DNA from 2 places in the Petroclostridium xylanilyticum genome. Region 2 is predicted to be linked to the other one. Evidence: riboswitches for the same ligand, from Rfam matches in the RefSeq annotation. Region 2 holds a riboswitch; the other holds the start of a gene.
The links. Region 2 has a riboswitch for cyclic di-GMP ahead of CIB29_RS00270 (EAL domain-containing protein). Riboswitches for the same ligand answer to the same signal wherever they lie in the genome.
Positions count from the first base shown of each region.

Region 1: linked by a shared signal. The riboswitch ahead of CIB29_RS19315 (MCP four helix bundle domain-containing protein) and the one ahead of CIB29_RS00270 (EAL domain-containing protein) in region 2 are both predicted to bind cyclic di-GMP.

Region 1 is NZ_NPML01000027.1:108,533-116,342, reverse strand. Features, by position in the region: gene CIB29_RS16375 (GGDEF domain-containing response regulator) at 1-415, opposite strand, end outside; gene CIB29_RS16370 (sensor domain-containing protein) at 463-2,193, opposite strand; gene CIB29_RS19320 (methyl-accepting chemotaxis protein) at 2,264-3,232, opposite strand; gene CIB29_RS19315 (MCP four helix bundle domain-containing protein) at 3,229-4,002, opposite strand; cyclic di-GMP riboswitch class I at 4,206-4,293, opposite strand; gene CIB29_RS16355 (recombinase family protein) at 4,654-6,084, opposite strand; gene ltrA (group II intron reverse transcriptase/maturase) at 6,171-7,810, opposite strand, start outside.
Region 2 is NZ_NPML01000002.1:27,505-35,314, forward strand. Features, by position in the region: gene CIB29_RS00230 (ECF transporter S component) at 1-120, opposite strand, end outside; gene CIB29_RS00235 (4Fe-4S binding protein) at 466-648, shown strand; gene CIB29_RS00240 (glutaredoxin family protein) at 704-904, shown strand; gene CIB29_RS00245 (permease) at 1,063-1,539, shown strand; gene CIB29_RS00250 (permease) at 1,539-2,075, shown strand; gene CIB29_RS00255 (carboxymuconolactone decarboxylase family protein) at 2,174-2,578, shown strand; gene CIB29_RS18775 (hypothetical protein) at 2,557-2,757, shown strand; partial or broken gene CIB29_RS19365 (flagellar assembly protein A) at 3,216-3,815, shown strand; gene CIB29_RS00265 (FapA family protein) at 3,859-5,013, shown strand; cyclic di-GMP riboswitch class I at 5,071-5,157, shown strand; gene CIB29_RS00270 (EAL domain-containing protein) at 5,351-6,106, shown strand; gene CIB29_RS00275 (hypothetical protein) at 6,761-7,111, shown strand; gene CIB29_RS00280 (HD domain-containing protein) at 7,576-7,810, shown strand, end outside.

The DNA.
Region 1 (7,810 bases), on a different contig from region 2:
CAATCTGCTGGTACAGACCGGTACGCATACTTTCTCCATGAAGTTTCAGTGCCATATCAATTACAGTAATTAGAATATGTTCACCGGCATTTTTCGCCACAAAACCATACTTTGCAACAGAACGGATTTTCCCAATAATTTTTTCCTCAGTATGAGCGAAAAGAAAAACTACTGGAAGGTCACAGTACTGCTGGATTTCAGCCGCCGTTTCCGCTCCATCCATTCCTTTTCCAAGCTCTATGTCCATCAGGATAAGGTCATAACACAGCCCCTGGCAACTTTTTATCTTCCCCAGGGCTTCTTCGCCGTTTCGGACAATCTCCGTGTTATAACCATTTCTTTTTAACATGTTGGAAACTATAGCTGCGCTTGTTTCGTTGTCGTCTACAATCAGAATTCTTTTTTGGGATTCCATCTTCCAAAAAAACACCTCCAAAAACAGTCAATCCAATACCTGCTCTTTTATCTATTTTTATACATCGTCACATACCGCCCTTGCAAATACTTCTCAAAGTCAGCAACTTGCATAGGCTTTGCCCAAAAGTATCCCTGGCCGTATTCACAATTTATATTCTTTAAGAAGTTTACCTGTTCCTCTGTCTCAACCCCTTCTACAATAACAGTTAGCCCTAATTCTTTAGCCATTGATATTACTGTTCTAATTATTTTCTCATCCCTGCTTTTCCTTATATTGTTTATAAAAATTTTATCGATTTTTATTTTATCTACCTCCAGGTTTAAAAGCATAGCCAAGGAGGAATAACCCGTACCGAAATCGTCCATGGCTATTTTTATCCCCAGTCCTTTTATTTTTCGCAGGTTTTCAGCGATTACCTCCATATTGCCCGTCGAAACGCTCTCAGTAATTTCAAATTCTAAGTTTTTACCTTCTATGCCGTAAGAAGCAATAATATTTTCAACCTCTCGGGTAAAGTTTCTGTTTTCCAGCTGTTTTAACGAAATATTAATGGCAATGGGAATGGGATTAAATTCTTTTTTTCGGAAACTTTGAATAAAACGGCACACCTCTTTCAGAACGTATGTACCGATCTCGTGGATCAAGCCCGTTTCTTCTGCTAAGGGAATAAACTTATCCGGCGGTACAAGACCAAAAACTTCATTTTCCCATCTTACAAGCGCTTCTGCAGTTGACTGCCTGTTTTCAATAATATTAACAATAGGCTGCAAATTAAGGATTAATTCCTCTTTTTCCAGTGCCTTTTTCAAATGGTTTTCGAGTAAAAAACGTTCATGAATTTCTTTTTCCATTTCTGCCTCAAAAAACCTTATATTATACTTCCCATCTCTGGTTTCTTTTGCCTTATACATGGCAATATCAGCATTTTTCAACAAAGTGCCAGCATCTTCTCCATCGGCAGGGTAACAGGCGATACCTATGCTGGCTGACAAATAGAACTCATGATTATCGATGACATAAGCAGTCTTTAAGTTCTGTAGTAATCGATGCCCCATGGTGTACAGTTCATCTTTTGAACAAGTAGAAGAAACGATTATGGCAAATTCGTCACCACCGTACCGGGCAAGCAAACAGTTTTCAGGGGCTGCTTCTTTTAGCCGTCTCGCAGCCTCTTCGATAACTCTGTCACCTGTCTGATGACCCAATGTATCATTTATTTCTTTAAAATTGTCAACGTCGATAAAAAGCAGGGCAAACCTGCTTTTTGTCCTGTATGAAGCTTGGATAAGCCTGTCCAGCTGCTCCATAAAATATTTCTTATTGTATAAGCCTGTTAAAAAATCCCTAATGACAAGATTTTTCATCTTTTCAAATATTTTTACCGTCTTGTTTTTTAGCTTTTCTTCGCGTTCTATATCCTTTACAGTGGCAAAGATTAAGCCTTTTTCTACAAACAATTCTACTTCTGCCAAAAATTTTCTTCCGCACTTCCTCTGATGCACCCAACGAAAACGGTAGTAACCCGATTCTTTGGCCTGATTAATCATTTCCCTGCCTTTGACGACCGAGCTTGTCCCATCAGGCTGACTGGCGGGCGACAAAGAGTATGGCGTCAAGCCCAGCAGTTCCTCTTTTTTCTCATAGCCGAAGACTTTTACTGCTTTCTGGTTGCAAAGGATAATCCTTTCCCCTTCTATAACATAAAAAGGGAGGGGAAAATATTCTATTACCTCACTGGCAGTTATATCCGCAATCTTGTCGTCTTTGCTTTGCACTTATCCATTCCCCCTTCCCATTTTTTAGAGATTTTTAAGCAGCAGAACCGGAGGTTCTACTGCTTTGACATCACACCTTGAACCTGTTTACAGTATTCATTAAGCCTTCAGCAATGGAAGCCAGGTTTTGAGCTGTAGAAGCCACTTCTTCCGAAGAAGCCGTCAATTCTTCCGAGGAAGCCGCAACCTCTTCTGTGGCAGCGGAATTTTCTTCTGTGACGGCACTGACCTGTTCCACCCTGGTCATAACCTGATCCTTGGATTTGACTATTTCATCCATGGCGCTGTAGGTTTTCTTCATGAGCGGGGCAATATTTTCAACGGAAAGGATGATGTCGCCAAAAGATTGCACCGTCTGCTCTACGGACTGGGCCTGGCTTTTGATGAAGCCCTCCACATCTTCCGAGGTTTTGATGACCTCATCGGTATCTTTATTGATGGATGCCACCAGGTTGGTAATTTCGCTGGCTGATTTTCGCGATTCTTCTGCCAGCTTTCTCACTTCTTCTGCAACCACAGCAAAGCCTCTGCCGTGTTCACCAGCCCTCGCCGCTTCAATGGCTGCGTTCAGGGCGAGAAGGTTCGTCTGTTCCGCTATCCCGGTAATGATCTCCGTTATCCCGCTGATTTGCTTGACGGAGCCCGTCAGATTTTTCACCTTGCTTACAACCACCTCAAAGGAGTTCCTGATTTCATTGATGGATTTAATGAGCTTGTCCATTTCCTCCTTGCCTTTGTTTGCCCTTTCGGCTGTGGTATCCGTCTCATCCTTCACATTTTGCAGTTCTTTGTAGACATTCTCGATATTCCTTGTCAACTCCGACAAGGAAGCAACAATCTCTTGAATGTCCTGGACCTGGGAAGTTGCCCCTTGTGCCACCTGCTGCATGGTGCTGACCAGTTCCTGGGTAGCAGAGGTCATCTCTTCAGAAACAGCCGCCAAGCTTTGGGAATGCCCGGTGACATTCTCGGAATTTTCCCTTACTTCCTTTAAGGCTCTTTTCAGATTATCAACAACTATAGCTAAGGAGCTGTTCATCCGGGCAAATTCGTTCTTGCCGTTTTTTTTTCCAGTCTCACAGTAAAATCATATTCAGACAATTTGGCAAGGACATCATTGATCTGCGCCATGGAACCTCTGATGAGCCTGGAGAGGATGAGTACGCAAGCAATAAATACTGCCGTGAGGACCACAAATAACAAGATAAAGATTTTCTTAGCACTTTCGTAACCGCTGTTTGCCTTATTAACTACTCCTTTAGCTGTTTCGGCATTCAAGGCCGCCAATTCATCAATGTTTTTCTGGATATCAGCCGCATATGCGCGCATTTGATTGATTTGCACCTCCGATACAGCATTGCCGGTTTTTAAAGCTTCTAACAGCTGTCCTGCATCTTTTATATAGGATTTATAGCCGCTTTCTATATTTTGCAGCAGCCTTCGCTCCTCCTCATTTAAAGCAAAACCCTTATATTCTTCTATTTTTTTATTCAAACTTTCCTGTTTGTCTGCCACTGCATGGGCAACTTCTTCATTATACTGTCCGGCATAAAGCATTTGCGTCATATTAAGCCGCATGATATATAGCTCTGTTTCTAATTGTTTCAGGGCAAGAGATACAAGCATTCTATCCTTATACAGGCTGTTCATATCGTTGCTTAATACTTTCATGTTATTCAGAGCAGTAAAAGAAATTCCCCCAACAGCAAAAACAGTAAAAATCATCAAAACAAAAATAAAAGTAGTAATTTTGACATTTTTCAGGATATTACTGCTCTTTTCGCCTTTACTATGATTTTCGCTTTTCATTTTACTTTCCTCCCTGTAGTTATATATTGTCTTTAGAGCTTATGATTTTAGGCACTCATTTCTTTCAGCTTATCTTTTTCGTCCTCTGAAAGCACAGCATATAGTTCCAAAACTCTTTTACTTTTCTCCCTCCTCGAGTTTAAACCTTAATCAAATCATCTACGCACACAAAAAGCCCCTGTGCACCAGTTGCAAAGAGGCTCCAATGCAGCCGGCTGCCATAGAATTATGCTGCTCCATAGGCCCTTGGCTTTGCGTCCCTGCCTTTCGACAAGTTTGCCTTTGATATATTTATGTACACCATGTTGTGGCTATGGCCGTATTCAATCTTATGGTAATATTATACTTTTTTTCAACGAGTTTCTTTGTTTTTCTTGATATTTCTCGTTAATTTTACATCATATGACTTTTTTATAATATCTCCCTTGCCTCAACCCCCGCCTTCAATACAAACACCACCTCCACCAGCGACTTTACCCGTATCTACTCCACCAATGCCGCAAATAAATCCTCGTTAAACTCCTTCAGCAAATCCTGGCCCCGAAGCATTTTTCCAATCTCTCGAACCCTTGAAAGGTTTTCCTTTCTCATAATCTTTACCTATGCAAAGTCTTTTTTTTGCAGTTTGGCGGTTGTCTCTTCTCGGTAATGCTATTTTTTAGCAAGCTCCTGCTCCATCTCCAAACCCGACTTGAATTTTATGAGAATCTTGTCCTTTGAAACGACCTTAATGCTTTGTATAAGCTGCCTGACAAGCTGGTTGTCAAATCCAGATAATTTGCAGTCTGCGGTGTTCAGAAACTTCTTCATATCCTCGATTCTTCGCTGGAAGCTGTCTTGCCTGGCTTGCTGCTCGGTATACTGTGTTTTTATCTCCTGAAGCTCTTTCAGCTCGGCAGAGATTTTGGCATAGTGCTCGTCAAAGTCTGTATTATCTGCTCCACATCTTGCATTTTCCTCTACGAAGCCTATCATCTCTTTTTTTAATTCCGCGATCCTTTCCTCAATTTTTGCTATGTCCATCCGTTTCGCCCGGTTGCTCATTACCAGCTGAATATTAGACTGGAGAGTGTCCACAAAATCTTCTTTGTCCTGTATGAGCGAATTGAAAGCATCCATAATGGCCCTATGTAAAACTTCTTCGTCGATGGTCGGGGACTTTTGGCAGTGTTTTTTCCCGTACTCCAGCCTGTTTAAGCACCGCCACACAATCCTTTTCTCGCTGTAGGCAGTCCAGGAAACCCGTCTGTAAGGCTTGCCGCACTCCCCGCATGTCAACAATTCGGTGAGAGCATATATTGAGCTGTATTTCCCGCTGTCGGTTTTGGCTCTTTTTTCTGCTGTCTTTTTAATGTTAGCCCGGCGTGCTTTTTCTTCCTGTATCCGGTGAAACAAGTCTTTGGAAATTATGGCCGGATGGCTGTCCTCCACATAATATTGTGGGACAATTCCATTGTTTTTAACTCTTTTCTTTGTGAGGTAGTCTACGGTGTAGCTTTTTTGCAGCAAGGCATCTCCCATATACTTCTCGTTGGAGAGCATGTTGTTGATGGTAGTAGTAGACCATTGGTTCTTTCCGGTAACGGTTTTAATGCCGTTTTCCTCTAGGTACTTTTTGATTTGGGTAATGCTTAGACCCTCTAAATACAGCCTGAAAATCAGCCTTACTATTTCTGCTTCCTCCGGCACTATCACCAATTCACCGGCCTCATTCTTTGTATAACCTAAAAACTTATTATGATTGACCATAACCTGTCCTTTTTCGAACCGGCGGACCACGCCCCACCTTGTGTTGGTGCTTAAGGATCGGCTTTCTTCCTGGGCGAGGCTTCCGAGGATGGTGATGAGAAATTCTCCGGTACTGTCCAGGGTGTTGACATTTTCTTTTTCGAAGAACACGCCGATGTTTTTTTCTTTCAGTTTCCGTATGTATTGAATGCAGTCAAGGGTGTTTCGTGCAAAACGGCTGATGGATTTTGTCAGCACCAGGTCAATCTTGCCTGCCATGCAGTCTTCAATCAATTTATTGAATCCTGTCCTGTTTTTTGTGCTGGTACCGGATATGCCATAGGCTAAGGGCACAAAATCCCTCGCCACCGAACCGTACGTACACCTCTCGACGTATACGGCTCTCCGTTAATAATTACCATATCATTTTAAAATTCAAATTAACTATGTATTGCCTTATGGCAATCCTCGCATACCACTAATGTTTTTCTATTTTTGATTTTCATTATCTGCTCCCAAAGCTTATTGCCTTCTAGTCCCTTTACACTTGAAACATGGTGAACCTCATAATTAGACTTTCCCCTGCTACCGCAAAGCTCGCAAACTCCTGCTTGCAGTCTTGCTCTAATAGTAGCATTGGTATTTACAGAATAAATGTGTCTAACAATATTATCATCACAGAACCCTTTGCAATCTTGAAGTTTTACAATTCTCTTTTCTCGTGTTTTACCTTTTTCTGTTTTATATTTTATTGCCCAACCTTTGCCGCTTTTATATTTGTCAATTACTTTACTTATTGAAGAATTATGCTTTCCTGCTAAAGTTGCAAGGCAGCTATATTCCATCAAGTATTGAAAATAATTAAGTTTATTATAATTGTTGGCTAGGTGGTAATAATTGAGTATTCCACGAATTTCAGCATTGTATCTTTCCAAGATTTCTTGGTCTGGGAGATATAGCCATCCTTTTCTGTGTATCGGGTGAAACTTTTTAGCTTTGCTCTGTCTAATGATACCTTTATCAAACATAAACTTTTCTATCTTCTCTAAAGGAACTAATAATTCTACAGTGCCATTCAGCTGACGTTTCTTGTGTCCTAATGAATTAGTTGATATTTGTTGATTACGTCTAACTGAAATGTCATATCCTAAGAACCTAACTTTTTCACTACTGTGAGTAATCAAAGTCTTTTCATCACTTAAGGTAAGCTTTAATTCATCATTTAGAAATTCTCTTAATTGTTCTTTAATTTTAATGCAATCTTCTTTATTTCCTCTTACTGCTATTAAAAAGTCATCAGCATATCTTACAAAAGCTATATTTTTATCCGTTTGTGATTTATAGGGTAATTTCAAAAGTTTCTTACTATATTCATTAATTCTTGAAATCAGAACCGGTTTTTCTTCATCAGTAGCATTTTTAAGTTTCTGCTGTAACCAATATCTTTTCCCTCTAATCTCGTCGTATGTTGGATTTACACACCTTGTTGCCGGCTTATCGAAGTTTTGTTTAATCTCCATGATTTTATTATCCAATTCATTCAGATAAATATTGGCAAGTATTGGGGATAAAATCCCTCCTTGAGGTGTTCCAGAATATGTTTGGTTATATCTGAAATCCTCTATATATCCTGCCTTTAGAAAACTACGAATAATGTTTATAAACTTACTGTCTTTAATTTTTCTTTGTAATATTTCAATAAGCTTATCATGGTCAATATTATCAAAACAGCCTTTTATATCTCCTTCTATAAACCATCTTGCACCTTTGAAATATGGAAGTGTCTGCTTTAATGCAGTGTGACAACTTCTATTAGGTCTAAATCCATGTGAAAAATCACTAAAAATCGGTTCATAAATAGCTTCTAAAAATCTACGCATAACTTCTTGTAATAGCTTATCTCTAAATGACGGTATTCCTAAAGGTCGCATTTTCCCATTGGATTTCTTGATATATTCTCTGCGTACCGGCTTGGGTTTATAAGTATTATTGCTTAATTCTTCTATTGAACTTTCTACATATTTCTTTCCAAATCCATCAGCAGTATCATTATCAATACCTTCAGTTGATGCTCCTTTAT
Region 2 (7,810 bases):
GATGTGCATGGGTAGGAATGTTGATCCCATACCAAAGGCATGAAAAATCATGGGCAGCAGCAGCCCCATTGCAATGAATAGACCCGATAGAACCATTTCCTTTACTGATTTGTTCTGCATTTTGAAAATCCCCTTTCAAATAATAAAATAAATAAACCATGAAAGTACCAATTCATTTGGCGTACCTTCATGGTTGTATTTCAAAAACAAAAAACCACAAATAAAGCTATTCCTTATAGCATCCCTTCGTGGTTTGATTTCATAAAGTAGTTTTCATTTAAAGATGGTAAAAGCCTTCATGACTTTAATGTCTGTGAAATACTATACCATAAAAAAGTGTATAAGTCAATCATTGTTTAAAAATCTAATATTCAAATATATTGAAATTTAAATAAAATTATGTTATTATATACCCATATGGGGTATATATACACTGACATAGAAATTGTGAAAAGGGGTGTTTACATGGCAATAACTGTTGACAAAAACAGGTGTCCACAAAACCATCCATGTCCATCCGTAAGGATATGTCCTGTAGGAGCATTGAAACAACAAGGCTTTAAAGCCCCCGAAGTGGATATGGATAAATGTATTCAATGTAAAAAGTGCGTGAATTATTGTCCTATGGGAGCAATTAAAATAGGATGATATGTGTTGATACTCAATAATTACATTAAAAATCAATAGTCGAGGAGGTATTACTATGAATGTTACAGTTTATTCTACACCAACCTGTCCCTGGTGTACAAGGGTGAAGGAATATTTAAACTATAAGGAAGTGAAATTTAAAGAAATCAATGTAGCCCAAGATCGGGATGGTGCAATGGAAATGATTCAAAAATCAGGACAAAGAGGTGTTCCTGTGGTTGACATAAATGGAAATATCGTCGTTGGTTTCAACTAAGCAGAAATTGATAGATTACTGTCAAGGTCTTAAGCAAACTCTATAGAAAGTCTAAACCATACAATGAATATCAAAATAAAAGTTACTAAACTCAAAATATTCGTACTATAAAGGCCGAATTGTTCGGCTTATTTTTTAAGATAGGAAGGTGTATATGTTTGTTTACGGTGATATTATATATCCTTGCATTAGGACTGCTTCTCCTTTCATTTATTAAGGACAGGAAAAAAACCAAAATGGCTCTTAAAAAGGCATGGAAATCTTTTGAGAATATACTGCCACAATTTCTGTCTATCTTAATCATCATTGGAATTACCCTTGCTGTAATGAGTCCTGAAACCATATCAAAACTGATTGGAGAACAGTCAGGGTGGCTTGGGATGATCGTGGCTGCTGTTATTGGATCCATTACGCTAATTCCTGGATTTGTTGCTTTTCCGTTAGCATCTGCGTTACTGAAAAGTGGAGCTGGCTTTATGCAAATAGCGGTTTTTATTTCGACTTTAATGATGGTGGGTATTGTTACTATCCCCGTAGAGATGAAATATTTCGGAAAGAAAGCAGCCATAATAAGAAACTCATTGGCATTTGTCTTTTCATTTGTAGTAGCAATTGTGATCGGGGTGATATTGTAATGAAAAACACTTTAAAACGTTATAGTTTTTTCTTTATACTGATGGTTATAAATCTTGCAATCATTCTTGTAACACCAGAAATAGGACAGAAATCGCTGAAAATCACAGGGGATAACTTGCTTGAAATGTTATCCGTAATACCACCTATTTTCATATTACTCGGCTTATTGGATGTTTGGGTACAGAAGGAGACCATGATAAAATTAATGGGGGAGAAATCAGGTTTCATTGGAATTACCATCGCATTTCTTCTGGGGTCAGCAGCAGCGGGGCCGCTTTATGCAGCTTTCCCCGTGGCTGGGGTATTACTTCGTAAAGGCAGCAAGTTGTCCAACGTCTTTATCTTCATTGGAGCATGGTCTACGACGAAAATACCTATGCTGCTTTTTGAAGCATCCTCAATGGGGTGGAAGTTTATGATTACCAGGTTCATCGTTGATATTCCAGGAATTTTTCTTATTGCCTTAATGACCGAAAAAGTTATAACAGCGAAGGATAAAAAATTAATCTATGAAAATGCAGTTGATTTGGATTGAACTGTACGTTATGGTAATCAATAGTTTATAATCTTGTGGATATTATTGACTGGAATTATGAAACTGAATCAGGGGAGCAAAAATAAGAGTGTGATATTATGGAAGCATTTATAAAACTACCTAAAAGGATTCCGCTTTTAATAAGAATAGGAATATGGATTAGTAAGAAGGTTGCAGGTAAAGAGCTGCTTGTCCCCAAACTGTTAGCCTGGTATCCTAAAACAGCCGTTAGTTTTGGTGTGCTGGAGTCTTTAGTTGCTCATGCAGACAAAGACCTTGATAGGCGTATCTTGAAGCTTGTTCGTATGCAAGCTTCTTTTATTGTATCTTGCCCATTTTGCATAGATATGAATTCCTTTGAATTTGATAAATACAACATTACCAGAGAAGAGCTTGCTGCGTTACAAGGATGTGTGGGAACAGATTTAGTGTCATCATTTTCGGATAGAGAAAGGCTTGCAATTGAATATATGCGAGGTGTTTGTCAAAATCGCCTATTATGATACCAAAAGAGCTGATAGAGAAAATCCAGAAGAGCTTTACAGAGCGTGAAATTGTTATACTTGCAAGTACAGTAGCACGGGTTAATTACTGGGCATTGAAGGATGATGGCAAAATGGTGATTATAGAATGGATGAAGCGTGACAGCGATTGGGGACCATCAGCCGACCTGCAGTTATAGCATAAAAATGTTCATTTAGTCCTGCTATAGCTATTTCCTTAAAACCATTATCCTGTAAAAGTTGCTTGATATATCTGCTGTCCACCTGCAATAAGGTGGACTTTTCCATTTTAGATAATTAGGTAGAATAAAGGAAATGATATATCATCGTAGTTTGGTGTATAAAATAGTCAGGAAAATTTCTAATTATAGAAAATATATACATATAAAGTAACAATATAGATATTTTGTTTCATTATTAAGATATAAAGTTTAATTGGTACATAAGAGCTTTTTTAGCATTAAAACAATTTAGACATAAATGGCTCCCGAATAAAGAAAGAGAGGTGAAATGTATAATGATAATCAGTGCAAGTAGTGTAAAGGAAGCTATTTTAGAGGCTGAAAAGGTCTATAAATGTGATAAGAAACAATTGAAAGTATATATTATTAAACCACCGAATAGTAAATTCTGGGGTATGGTTAAAATACCAGGGAAATATAAGATAGAACTTATAAATCATAGAAATGAAGATTTATCAGAACAGCAGAATAAAGATGGTTACATTGAAATTATTTCTGGCAAGGTAGAAGTCACCGACCCTTTGCAAGAGGGTAGATATGCTTCCATAGTAGTAGATGATCCCAAAATAGATGTGTATATTAACGGTAAAAAGGTTTTTGGTGCTGCTATTGTGACAAGCAGCGACAGGATTGAATTCAAAGCTACAGTGATTGAACCTGTTACTAAAATTGAAGCCCGCTTATCCAAGGATAAAATGCAGGCAATACTGGAAATTAACAAAATTCCTGGTAAAAAATACTTTGTTAAAGACGAAAAACGCAGAAATGTTGTATTTATTCGTTCAGATTATAATGAAATTCAACCACCTGCCGCTACTTTGGACCAATGCCTTGAGGAATTGAAAAAATTAAATGTTGACACTAAATTTATAAATGTAGAAAAAATAAATGAATTGATAAGTGAACCTAACGGAGGAAGTGCTGTTGTAGCAGAAGGGAAGCGTCCAATTAATGGTTTCAATAGTAAAATAAAATTCTTTTTCAAAAATACAAGTTATCGGAATCCTGATTTTGATACTGAAAAAAAAAGTGGACCTTATGACTCATACAATTATTCCTACTGTAAATGTTGGAGATGTGCTTGCGTTAAAGGTTGCTCCTGCATTTCCAGGGAGGGATGGATTTACTGTAACTGGCGAGGTATTAAAAGCAAGGGAGGGAAAGAATATACCACTCAAAGTAGGAAAGGGGGCTGTCTTATTAGATAACGAAACAAAAGTGGTGGCCGTTTCTCCTGGAAGGCCAGAGTATAAAAAAGGTGTAATAAGTGTTGTCCCTACTTTGGTTGTACCCCATGATGTAGATGTTGGTACTGGCAATGTCCGCTTTGATGGTGACATCGTAATCAAAGGGAATATAGCTGAAAATCTGAAGGTTTCTGCTGGAGGTGATATTACGGTCTTTGGCAACATCTATCATGCAAATGTGTATGCAAAAGGCAATATCAGAGTCCATGGGAATATTATAAACAGTAAGGTATCGGCTGGCTTAAATATGCTAAATTATTTGGGCGTTACGCCTAAATTGAAGCAAATCCTTGAAGTGGTAAAAGAGTGTCGAAGTGTGGCGAAGTTGTCAGAAATGTCAAAGAATCATGTAGATATTAGAAGGGAACTGCTTCAAGTTGTAATTAGCAAAAAGGATATATTAGACAACCTTATGAAAGATATTCAAAATTTAATAAAGTTATCCATTGATGAAGAAACAAACGAACTCATTAGAATTTTAGAAGACGTAAAAAGGATACTAACTGGTGTCAATGCAAAGTGCATAGAAGATTCAAGGCAAATAAAAACACTTTATACAGAAATAAATGATTATATAAATAAAATAGAAGAATTGTATGGAAATGAGGCAGATATAATTTTTGAATATGGACAAACTTCATTTATCCAGGCTAACGGTAATGTAGTAATTGCCGACAAAGGGTGTTACCAGACCAATTTAATGGCAAAGAATGCTATATTGTTTAAAAAGCCGTCCAGCATTGTGCGTGGCGGCCTATTAATTGCAGGAAAGTGTATAAAAATGGGAATAGTTGGGACACCTTCTGGTATTTCAACATACTGTAAAGTTTTAGACAGGAATGGAAAAATAGATGCAGTTTATTATTACAGCAATACCGTTTTAAACATTAACGATAATATTAAAGTAATTGATTCCAATTTCTATGTTAATAGAGATAATAAATAATATTATGGTAATGTTTTACTATAAAAATGAACTGTGTTACTATCTTTAAAACTTAATATTTGAAAAAGGCAAACTCGTCGAAAGACGGGGACGCAAAGCCACAAGTCTAAAGCATATAAGTGCCATGATGGTTGGGTTGCCAGTTGATATAGGGGCAAGGATCAAGGGATGTGGTTTAAGGGAAAGCCAAAAAGCTGCTTAAACCTTACACCTTATTCATAAATTACTGGAAGCGGGCAACTCATATAGTGCCTGCTTTTTTGTGTGTAAAAAAAGACTCAATAGGTTAATGATTTTATGCAGAACGAAATGTTTAGCATAAAGGAAGTGGACAAAAGTGAATTTTTTAAAGCAAATACAAACGATTGATATATCGGATTTAGTACATTGGTATCAGCCTATCTGCCAAATAGAAACTGGAGAGATACTTGGATATGAGGCTCTTGTACGCAACAAATCTCTAAATAAACTTTTTCCTCTGGATATATTTAAGCAGGCAGAACAAGAGGGCTGCAGAACTGAACTTGATTCCTATTTGCTATTTCAGGCAATAAATTCAGTGAGTTACAACAGCAATCTATTCTTAAACGTATTTCCCTCTACTCTACTTGAGAAATGGTTTTTATCCTGGTGGGATGAACATTTTGTTACCCCCGCTCCTTTGGTAATAGAAATATCGGAAAGTGAACCTGTCAATGATTGGAAAGCATTAAAATCAGTGATTAACAAACTGCGGAAGCGTGGTGTAAAAATTGCAGTAGATGATATGGGTTCAGGCTATTCCTTTTTTCAGCACTGGGTAGAGTTAAACCCTGATTATATTAAACTGGATTGCTACTATGCTGCGGGTTTAGCAGAAAACCCACTAAAACAACGAATAATCGAACATTTAACAAAACTATTTGATGGTTATTCAATAATTATTTTAGAGGGAATAGAAACAGAGGAAGACTTAAATACCGCAAAACAGTTGGGTATTTCGTATGCCCAGGGCTATCTGCTTGGGAGACCGTCCCCATGGAAGAGTCTTTCTGTACAAAATTATAATATTGGAGATTACGGGGAAAATGGATGTTGGGGAAAGAATGGATAATATGATTGCAGTATTGAGAGGCAAGAATTTGCCTACCTCTAAACATTAGTGTAGGTGAGCAATGAATTGCTAAAACTTATTTTTTATACATTCTGGTCACAGCTCTCATATATGGAGGAGAATCCCTTATTGTTAAAGATAAATAAAAAGAAAAATCCTGCAACAATGAAGTGTGCAATTAGATTCATTATCAAGAACCGTATCCTTTGTTTCATCTTCCACTTGTCATCCACCTCTTTTCCATCCTTCTAAATAATGGGATAGGATATTTTTAGCGGATAGAATGTGCATTATGCAAACAATTTATATTTGCAATAAGCCAATGGAAATAGTAAAATATGATGTGTATATCATGAATCTGGTGGAATAAATGGGATAAGTATTAAAATACTAACTTCTTTTGTAAAGGAGTTGTAACCGATGATGTATTATGAACTTTTCCAGACAAGAGAAGGAAGGCTCCTATTGTTTCTTTCTGATCTTTTGTCCAGCAGGTCAAGGGCGAACTCTTCCCACTTGATTCCGAAATGGTTATTATAAGTGGCATCCATGAGAGAGGTATGATATTTATATATTTTTCATTGGATTTTAAAATACTAAAATTGTTCAAATTATGGTAAAATTCTCGTTAAATCAAACGGAAGAAGGGAAAAAATGTCGAAGAGTGTAGATAGCACTAAAAAAGTTGAAATTACCATGCGTATGTCAGAATTTGAAATGCCTCACATGCAGGATGTATTGATTGTGGGCAGGAGGGCACCAATTGGGCCAGAGGCGGCAAGACGTATGGTAGATATACTATCTCCCGAACAGTATGAGATAATAAAGATAGATCATCCTGCCATAGAGGCCATGGTAGTAAGGAAGGCTCTTTTCAATATACTTCCACAGGAAAAGCTGGTTGCATTTTTATTGGAGGAGGGGGGCAAGGTTGCTAACGAGTCAACAATAGTTAAAGCCCAGGTTAATATTGTACTCCGGATTAGCAAATCCATAGACTTATGATGAGGAAAGTATTAGAAATATGGTTATAGAAATTTAGACAACGAAAATCGATTTTCTTAGTGAATTTTGGTATAATAAGTGCGGCAATTAAGACGAAAAAACAGGAGATTATCCACAGGTGAAAAGAAGAAATCATACGGCAGAATTTAAAGCAAAAATCGTTATTGAAGTTTTGCGTGAGGAAATGCCTTTAATGAAATAGCCGCCAAATATGAACTAAACCCGAATTTGGTCAGGAGGTGGAAAACAGAAGCAGTAGAAAATATGGCAGCAGTATTTGCTGATAAAAATGAGGAAATTAATGATATTAAAAGTGAATATGAGAAAAAATAGATAACAGGTCTACACTATACTATAGGAAGGTAGAACCTTCACAGGAAGAGATCATGATAAAGCACAGGATCGATGAGATATATACAGAGTTTGCCTACTATGAGTGTAGGCTTTAAAAGAGGAGAGAGGATATGGTGAATATTGTAAGTGCTACCATGAAGAAAATGATAGAATACTTTGATGGTGATGTTAAGCGAATTAATCATGCGCTAAAGGTGTATGGATTTGCAAAAAGCATAGGGGAACTTGAGAATATCCCGGAAGAAAAACTTAAAATCCTTGAAGCGGCTGCAATCTTACATGATATCGGGATTAAGGAAAGTGAAAGGAAATACTCGTCATCTGCTGGAAAGTACCAGGAAATAG